One region of the Bacillus sp. JZ34 genome, then DNA from elsewhere that is predicted to be linked to it. Evidence: predicted binding sites of a transcription regulator. Region 1 holds the regulator's gene; each other region holds the start of a gene.
What was found. The regulator Rex, encoded in region 1, represses fermentation and respiration genes when NADH is low (regulators of the CRP and FNR family bind a similar motif). The targets are predictions, from matches to a motif close to TTGTGAAATATTTCACAA.
Positions count from the first base shown of each region.

Region 2: a site for Rex is predicted at 1,349-1,366, ahead of pflB (formate C-acetyltransferase). Genes of this name have one in related genera too.
Region 3: a site for Rex is predicted at 1,576-1,593, ahead of M1D90_RS01145 (cytochrome ubiquinol oxidase subunit I). Genes of this name have one in related genera too.

Region 1 is NZ_CP096403.1:3,725,513-3,728,622, forward strand. It holds gene tatC (twin-arginine translocase subunit TatC) at 1-655, opposite strand, end outside; gene M1D90_RS18955 (twin-arginine translocase TatA/TatE family subunit) at 662-835, opposite strand; gene M1D90_RS18960 (redox-sensing transcriptional repressor Rex) at 874-1,518, opposite strand; gene moaC (cyclic pyranopterin monophosphate synthase MoaC) at 1,522-2,028, opposite strand; gene M1D90_RS18970 (ABC-F family ATP-binding cassette domain-containing protein) at 2,175-3,110, shown strand, end outside.
Region 2 is NZ_CP096403.1:2,261,628-2,264,737, reverse strand. It holds gene pflB (formate C-acetyltransferase) at 1-1,249, opposite strand, end outside; gene M1D90_RS11345 (glycosyltransferase family 4 protein) at 1,525-3,024, opposite strand.
Region 3 is NZ_CP096403.1:241,056-244,165, forward strand. It holds gene M1D90_RS01140 (formate/nitrite transporter family protein) at 70-858, opposite strand; gene M1D90_RS01145 (cytochrome ubiquinol oxidase subunit I) at 1,649-3,055, shown strand; gene cydB (cytochrome d ubiquinol oxidase subunit II) at 3,042-3,110, shown strand, end outside.

The DNA of each region.
Region 1 (3,110 bases):
AGACCATTAAATGCGACAAAAGCTCAGGCGGTGTAATGAGCGCCGCGATGACGAACAACACAAAATATGCGTATTTTCTGATTTTCGCCAAAAACATCGGCGTCACGAGGCCGAGCCTTGTGATAAACATGATGACCACAGGCATCTGAAACAATAAGCCAAAAGGAAGCGTCAACTGAAGCAGAAACTGAAAATATTCGTGTATTCCGATGACCTGGTTGACATTCAGATCATCTGAGACTCTCGTCATAAAGTCCACGACAAACGGAAATAAAATAAAGTAAGAAAAGGCAATGCCGCCTAAAAAAAGAATAATCGATATCGGAATATAGCTGAGCGTCACTTTTCGTTCTTTTTCATACAGCCCCGGGCTAATGAAAGCCCACAGCTGGTATAAAACAAGCGGCGAAGTCAAGACGGCGCCGATGATGAAAGCGAACTGCACGTACACAAATAAAGGATCGGTCAGCTTGAACGCGTTGAGCGTCAGCAGCTTCGCTTCATCCGTCTGCTGCAGATAGATAATCAGCGGCTTTGCCAATAAAAAGCCTGCCACAACAAATAAAACAAAAAAGAAAAAAGTGATCACAAGCCGTCTGCGTAGTTCTGTGATATGTTCTATCAGCGACATTTCTCTTTCCTTCATAAATGTCATCCTATCCTACTGATCTTCTTTCTTTTTATCGGAATCGTCGTCAGCCAAACCTTTTGTCGCATTCTTAAACTCCCTCAGCGTGTTTCCCGCTGCTCTTCCCAGCTCGGGAAGTTTTTTCGGGCCGAATATCAAAAGCGCCACCACGACAATTAAAATAAAGCTTCCAGGACCGATTGGCATAAAGCCTGCCCCCTTTCCTTTATTTTTCGTTTTCCGTTTTACTTTTCCTGCATTGAATAATGTTTCATGAAATACACCAGCGACTGAAGTTCAACCGCCAAATCTATATGATGAATGCGAATGTGTTCCGGCACATTCAAGCGGGCCGGCGTGAAATTAAGAATGCCTTTAATGCCAAGCTCCACCAGCCTGTCTGTAATCGACTGTGCGGCTTGAGCCGGTACCGTCAAAATGGCGACGGGGATATCATCCGTCATATGCTCTTCAAGTCTATTCAGATCATAGACGGGAACACCGCCGACCTCGGTTCCGATTTTTTCCTCATTGATGTCAAACGCCATGGCGATTTTTGTATTATTATTTTTGATAAAATTGTAATGGAGAAAGGCTGTCCCCAAATTCCCCACGCCAATGAGCGTTACGTTCGTCATTTCATCCTGATCAAGCGTCTTTCTGAAAAAGGACAGCAAATAATTGACATTGTAGCCGTATCCTTTTTTTCCGAGCGCGCCGAAGTACGAGAAGTCCCTGCGGATGGTCGCAGAATCGACTTTGACGGCATCGCTCAGCTCAGCGGAAGATACACGCTGTTTTCCGGATGCATGAAGGTTTTTTAAAAAACGATAATATAATGGCAACCGTTTCGCTGTCGCTTGCGGAATTTTTGAATGATCCATGTTCATAAACTAATCCTCCATGTCTACATCAGCTTTTTCCCTTTTATAGTCACCGTTTTTCCCGCCTGTCTTTTCGAGAAGAAAGGTCGGTCCTATCACCATTCCCTTATCCGCCGCTTTGCACATGTCATATACGGTCAGCGCACATACGGAGGCCGAAGTTAACGCTTCCATTTCCACACCTGTGCTCCCTTTGGTCTTCACTTTAGATTGAATATGCAGGATGCTCTTCTGTTCTTTCTCCTCCCAGCGAAAGGCGATGTCGACTCCTTTCAGAGCGATCGGATGGCACATCGGGATGATGGCGGATGTCTGTTTTGCGGCCATGATTCCGGCCACTTGCGCCACCGACAATACATCGCCTTTTCCGATTTCCCGGTTTTTGATTTTTTCATGTACTGTTCGATTCATAGACACGCTTGAAACAGCCGCAGCTGTGCGTACTGAAGCTTCCTTTTCGCTTATATCAACCATCTTGGCTCTGCCTTGTTCATTAAAATGTGTAAACTCATTCATGTTCTGAACTCTCCTTATAACGATCATACACTATTTTTTTCATTCTGTCTTTTTCTTTGGCTAAAATCTTCCAGACTTCACTTAATTGTTTGCTGACTGCGCAGTGATAGGCTACACTTAAAATAGCAGACAAGAGGTGAAAGATCATGATGATTTTACAAGTGAACCAACTTTCAAAATCGTTTGGAGCCGATACGATTTTAACGAATATAAAACTCGAAGTCAGATCTCGGGACCGGATTGCGATCGTCGGACGCAACGGCGCCGGAAAATCGACTCTTCTAAAGATTATCGCAGGAAAACTTTCATATGAAAAGGGGGACATCATCAAGCCGAAAGATTTGACGATGGGCTACCTTGACCAGCATTCCGGCCTCGATTCCAAGCTGACGCTCAAAGAGGAATTGCTGTCGGTATTTGATTTTCTAAAAAAAATGGAAAAAGAAATGCGCGCGATCGAGGAAAAGATGGCGCAGGCCGGACCGGACATGCTTGAATCATTGATGAAGACGTATGACAGGCTTCAGCAGGAGTTCAAGGACAAAGGCGGCTACCAATATGAGGCAGAGGTCAGATCCGTCATGCACGGGCTCGGCTTTGCGGGGTTTGACGACTCCGTCCGCGTCCAGGACTTAAGCGGAGGTCAAAAAACAAGGCTTGCCCTCGGAAAAATGCTTTTGACAAAACCCGACCTCCTCATTTTGGACGAACCGACAAACCACTTGGATATCGATACCCTGACATGGCTTGAACAATATTTGCAAAATTACAGCGGAGCGATTTTAATCGTTTCCCATGACAGGTACTTTCTTGACAAAGTGGTTACCCAAGTTTACGAGATCAGCCGGTCCCAAAGCAAAAAATATACCGGGAACTACAGCTCTTATCTCCAATTAAAAGCCGAACAGCTGGAAAAGGAAACAAAGCTTTATGAAAAGCAGCAGGACGAAATCGCCAAGCTGCAGGAGTTCGTCGACCGGAATCTGGCCAGAGCTTCGACGACGAAACGGGCGCAGAGCAGACGAAAGCAGCTTGAACGGATGGAGATCATGGATAAACCGCTCGGAGATGAAAAGTCGGCG
Region 2 (3,110 bases), 1.5 Mb from region 1:
GCATTTGTTTGCCGATTGCCATTGCCGATACACAGCAGGCGATGCCGTAGTCATCCCCGTATTCAGGACGCATGATATCGTCATTTTCGTATTGAATCGAGCTCGTTTTAATCGACATTTTGGCACAGTAGTTTTTAAACTTTTGCGGCAGCCTGACAGACCAAAGGACGGTTAAATTTGGTTCCGGCGCCGGACCTAAATTGTCAAGCGTATGCAGGAAACGGAACGAGTTTTTCGTGACGAGTGCGCGTCCGTCGTGCGCTATTCCGCCGATTGATTCTGTCACCCACGTCGGATCGCCGCTGAACAGCTCATTGTAGTCAGGTGTGCGTGCAAATTTGACCAAGCGCAGCTTCATGACAAAATGGTCGACAAGCTCTTGGGCCTCCTGTTCTGTTAATGCGCCCGTTTTCAAATCTCTTTCGATGTATATATCAAGGAACGTGGACACGCGGCCAAGGCTCATTGCTGCTCCATTTTGCTCTTTAATGGCAGCCAAATAGGCAAAATACAGCCATTGAAATGCTTCTCTTGCATTCGCCGCAGGCTCGGAAATGTCAAAGCCATAACTTGCTGCAAGTGCTTTAAGTTCATTCAATGCCCGGATTTGTTCTGACAATTCTTCACGAAGGCGGATGTTTTCTTCAGACATCACGCGAGAGGTGCCGGCCGCATCTTTTTTCTTTTCATCGATCAGGAAGTCCACGCCGTAAAGCGCCACTCTCCGGTAATCGCCGATGATGCGCCCGCGCCCGTAAGCATCAGGCAGTCCGGTAATGATTCCGACCTTTCGGGCGAGTTTCATTTCGTCCGTATACGCGTCAAACACGCCTTGGTTATGGGTTTTGCGGTAATCGGTAAAGATTCTTTCCACTTCTTCATTCAATTCAAAACCATAGGATTCACATGCTTGTTTCGCCATGCGAATGCCGCCGAAAGGCTGAAGCGACCGTTTAAACGGCTCATCGGTTTGAACGCCGACGACTTTTTCCAAGTCTTTGTCCAAATAGCCGGGACCGTGCGAGGTAATCGTTGAGACGATCTCTGTATCCATATCGAGGACGCCTCCGTTTTCACGCTCTTTTTTTGTCAAGTCCATTACATGATCCCATAATGCCGATGTAGCTTCCGTCGGAGGTTCGAGAAACGATTCGTCACCTTGATATGGCTCAAAGTTCGAGAGAATAAAATCGCGGACATTGACTTCTTTTTGCCAAACGTTTGTGGTGAAACCTTTCCATTGTTCCATTTAAATCCCCCTCTTTTCAAGTTGAAATGATATAACAGTTGTTGCATTTATATCTTATGTTTAATATAACAGTTTTGAATGTGATAAAAATCACATATTTTGTGAAATAGTTAACAAATTTAAGAAAGTTCTTTGAACATCGCGTTTTTCCTAATATAGGATGTTGTTTGAAGCAATTTTCTTATTTGAATCTGTATTATAATAAAGTCAAATAAAACGAAAACTGTTATATAAAAAACCGGCTAAACAGCCGGCTTGCGCAGAAGTATTTATCATCAGTCGAGGGATACGAACTGATTGCCGAATGCTTCGATAGTGCTTTTCAAGACATAGCTGCCTCGGGGGAGCTGGTGAAATTCATAGCACCCTTTCGAATCGACCGCTTTTGTCTGCAGTAAAACGCCTGACAAATCATAAACATGAATGTAATGGTCCTCTTTTTTAAGTTGGCTTTTGAGATGTTCCGGGATTTCCCCGGCAATCGTGTACTCCGCTTCTGACGTTTTCTTTTCACCGATTTGTTCGAGGATTTCCAGGTCCAGCCCCTGCTCTTTTCGATGATTTTTGCAGGACCGCACTGCTCTTTTTTGTGTCTCGAATGTTTGATACAGGTTTTCGATCGACCTCATGTGAAAGCTGATATCCCAATGTTTCATAGCTTTTTGATACGCTTGGCGCCCCAATTTTTGCCGGGTTTTGTCATCGTCGAGCAGCAGGCGCAGCTTTTCAGTAAGCGCTTCGCTGTCTGCCGGGGGAACAAGCAATCCGTTCGCACCGTCATCAATGATTTCTTTTACCCCGCCTACGTTTGCCGCCAGCACAGGTTTTGCGGAGAACTGCCCTTCCAGGATGACGAGCGGAAATGTATCGTGAAGCGACGGCAAAACAATGACATCACTAATATTCATTAAGTCAGGTATATCTTTTCGCTTTCCGAGAAAAGAGACCGCCGACGCGATACCGAGCTTTTCGGACAGGCTTTGCAGAGTTTCGAGCTCCGGACCCTCGCCTGCGAGAAGGCAGTGAAAATCATCCCTTTCGCACCGCAGTTTATAAAGCGCTTCGATCAAATAGCGGTGTCCTTTCACCGGAACGAGCCGCGCCGGACAGAGAATGATCTTTTTTCCTTGATGCGGGAGGCTTTTAGGGAGATTATTTTTCTTTTCGATAAAGGGTGTTTTTACAATTCCATACGGGATGACTCGGATGTTCGAAGGCGTCACACCAATTTGAATCAGCTCGTGTTTCAGCCATTCGCACGGAACGGCCACAACGTCTCCAGACATTGCGCCCAAACATTCTTCGATTTTCATGTATTGCTGTTCCTGGCCGCTTTTCTCGTCAAATTCCCCGGTAATCTTTGCTTCATGATATTTAAAGTTATGGAGGGACACGATTAAAGGCGTGTGCTGAGGTTTGGAACGGGCCAGTGCTCTTGCCGTCATAAAATCGTGGCAGTGGATCAAATCATACTTCTTAAGATCAAACTGTTTAACAGCTTGTTCCAAACTGTAGCGCTCCATTTCACGCCAATATATCCACAGGGGATATTTTTCGGTATAAGCTGTTTGAAGGCGGTGAATGAGCTCATGTTTTAACCGGTGTTTATCGGCCGGCTGCTGATCGGCGACCTGAATGTTGAGCCATCGGGTATCGTGCGACATTAAATCGACAGAATGCCCTTCTCCTTCCAAGCTTTTTCTAAGGATATCAATATAGGTAGACGGGCCGTTTGTATGTGGAGAGTATCGATAATAAGCCAGCAAAATGTTCATATATTTCCCCCTGCCTGCTGTTAAACTTATAGAAAATGAAATCTCTTAGCATTATATGGCCTCAGCTGAAAAACGTACGAAGTGAA
Region 3 (3,110 bases), 910 kb from region 1:
TTTTAAAGTTACCACGATTTTATGAAGGGAACCTGCATATTTAGAATCCTTTAAAAATGGACAATCTTTTTATTTGATGATTTCTTCACCGCCCGGCTTGTTTGCATAGTGGTACATGAAGCCCATCATAAACGCGCCTCCGATCAGGTTCCCGAGGGTTACCGGAATCAAGTTATGGATTGCGCCTGCAATCGAAATCGTATCCGGATGCTCGGTGACCAGAGAGACGGCAAAAGTGGCCATGTTCGCGATGCTGTGTTCATAACCGGAAATAAAGAAAGTAAAAACAAACAGCATCATAGAGAACATTTTCGCTCCGTCTCCTTTTTGCGCCATCGGAACAAAGAACGCAAGGCAGACTAGCCAGTTACACAAAATCGCTTTGAAGAACAATTCGGTCACCGGCGTATTCATTTTATGTTCCGCCACGCTAAGTATAAAGCCGGTGGAAGAAGGATCCTTAAATAAACCGGTCGCAAAGATGAGGCCTGCGAAAAACACGGCGCCCATTAAATTTCCTGCATAGCTGAACATCCACAGCTTGATAACAGCGGGCCAATGCATTTTTTTACGAAGCGCAGCCAATGTATAATAAAATGTATTTCCCGTAAATAAATCTCCTCCGCCATAGACGATCAGAATGATGGCGCCCCCGAATGTGATTGCTGCAATTGGATATGTGAACGGAGAATGTTCAACATAAAATAGATTCCCCGTTTTAAACGCTACAATGACTCCGAACCCGATAAACATACTGGCCAGCATAGCTCGTAAAAGATAACGAAGCGGGCTTTGCATAAAGATGCTTTGCTTTTTTAAGGCAAGCTCTTCGACTAGAACAAGTGATTTTGATTCCATGTTTTCCACCACCATCAAGTGTTTACTTAAGAAGTATCTATCATAAATACAAACTAAGTATAGCAGGATATTGTGAAACATTTCACAAATTTTGTGTACTTTGTTTGAACAAATGTATGGTTCGATTTTCATAGAATAAACAAGGTATCGTTATTGTTTATTTTTAAGTAATAAATATTCCATCCATTCGTAAAAGCCTGAGGGAGCGATGTTTCAAAGATAGCTCGACAGGGAGGGATACGGCAGCAAGCAGGTTAAATGCGCAGTGCAATCAGCTGGTGCTGTATGAAAGCATAGATGAAGGACGTGCGCAAAAGGCTGAGGGAAGATTTCACAGATTGGACAAAATAGCAGGACTTTCCGTCAGGCGTTTTCAAACTGAAGGAAAGCGCCGAATTTGTTTGATTGCATATAACGGTATTCTTTTGATCCGCAAGGCTTTGCGCAGAGAATCGCAATCGTTGAATGACGAAATGCTCCGCGGGAATGAGGGGCATTTTTCTCATGCTGATTTAGTTCTTGTTAACCACCGCGTCACAAAATATCTATAATTTCTTCGGATAATTGTCACAATGACATCCATAAATTAGGGAATATGTACTTTATTTAAGAAGGGATTCGCGGTAAAGTACAGGTATAAATAACCATCCGGATAATATCGGAACATCAATGCGGGCCAAGGTCACCCTTTTGTCTGTGATCATATTCATAAGATTCATGTGAAACTTTGAGCAAGGGTGATGCCATTCGGCAACGGTCCGGCTAGAACAAAGAGGAGGAGACTGGAACAGTGGACGAACTCATTTTGGCAAGATTTCAATTTGCTTCAACAACGATCTTTCACTTTATTTTTGTGCCGATGTCAATCGGGCTTGTCTTTATGGTTGCTTTAATGGAAACTCTATACGTCGTAAAGAAAAAAGACATTTACAGAACGATGGCTAAATTTTGGGGGCACTTATTTTTAATTAATTTTGCAGTCGGTGTGGTCACCGGGATTCTACAGGAATTTCAGTTCGGAATGAACTGGTCGGAGTACTCCCGCTTTGTCGGTGATGTATTCGGCGCTCCGCTCGCGGTGGAGGCGCTGCTTGCTTTCTTTATGGAATCGACGTTTATCGGTTTGTGGATATTTGGCTGGGACCGGCTTCCGAAGAAGATTCATTTGCTGTCCATCTGGCTTGTTTCGCTTGGAACGATCATGTCGGCGTTTTGGATTTTAGCGGCCAACTCGTTTATGCAGGAGCCTGTCGGATTCGCGATCAAAAACGGCCGCGCGGAAATGACCGATTTCTTTGCGATTATTAAAAACCCGCAGCTATGGGTTGAATTTCCGCACGTCATTTTCGGTGCGCTTGCCACTGGAGCGTTTTTCATTGCCGGTGTCAGCGCGTATAAAATGCTGAAAAAACAGGAATTGCTCTTTTTTAAAAAATCCTTTCAAATCGCGATGATTGTGGCGCTTGTTTCCGGCATCGGCGTAGCGTTCAGCGGACATGAGCAGGCCCAGCATCTGATGAAGAGCCAGCCGATGAAAATGGCTGCCAGCGAAGCGCTTTGGGATGACAGCGGTGATCCTGCAGCTTGGACGGTGCTTGCGAACATTGACGCGGACAAGCAGGAAAACAAATCAGAGCTCAGCATCCCGTATGCGCTCAGCTATTTGGCTTATAAACAATTCAGCGGCGATGTGCCCGGAATGAAGACGCTGCAAAAGCAATATGAAGAAAAATACGGAGAAGGAAATTATATTCCGCCGGTGAAAACGACGTTCTGGAGCTTCAGAATCATGGCCGGTTCAGGACTTTTAATGATCGTTGCCGCTTTGACTGGCCTCTATCTCAGCTTCCGTAAAAGACTTGAAACAAGCAAATGGTTTTTGCGGACGATGGTGGCTTTAATCGCCTTTCCATTCATTGCAAATACGGCGGGGTGGATCATGACTGAAATCGGACGCCAGCCGTGGACGGTGTTCGGTATTTTGACAACGGCGCAGTCCGTGTCGCCGAACGTATCAGCGGGAATGCTGCTGTTTTCCGTCATCGCGTTTACAGCGATTTATCTTGTACTGGCGCTCGTTCTTGTCTACTTGTTTGTGCGGGAGATTAAAAAAGGGGCTGCACACCATGACCACCATCATGATGATTCCGTATCGACAGACCCGTTTGATCAGGAGGTTTACCATGGTATCTCTTAATGAACTTTGGTTTATATTAGTCGCTGTGCTGTTCATCGGTTTTTTCTTTCTTGAA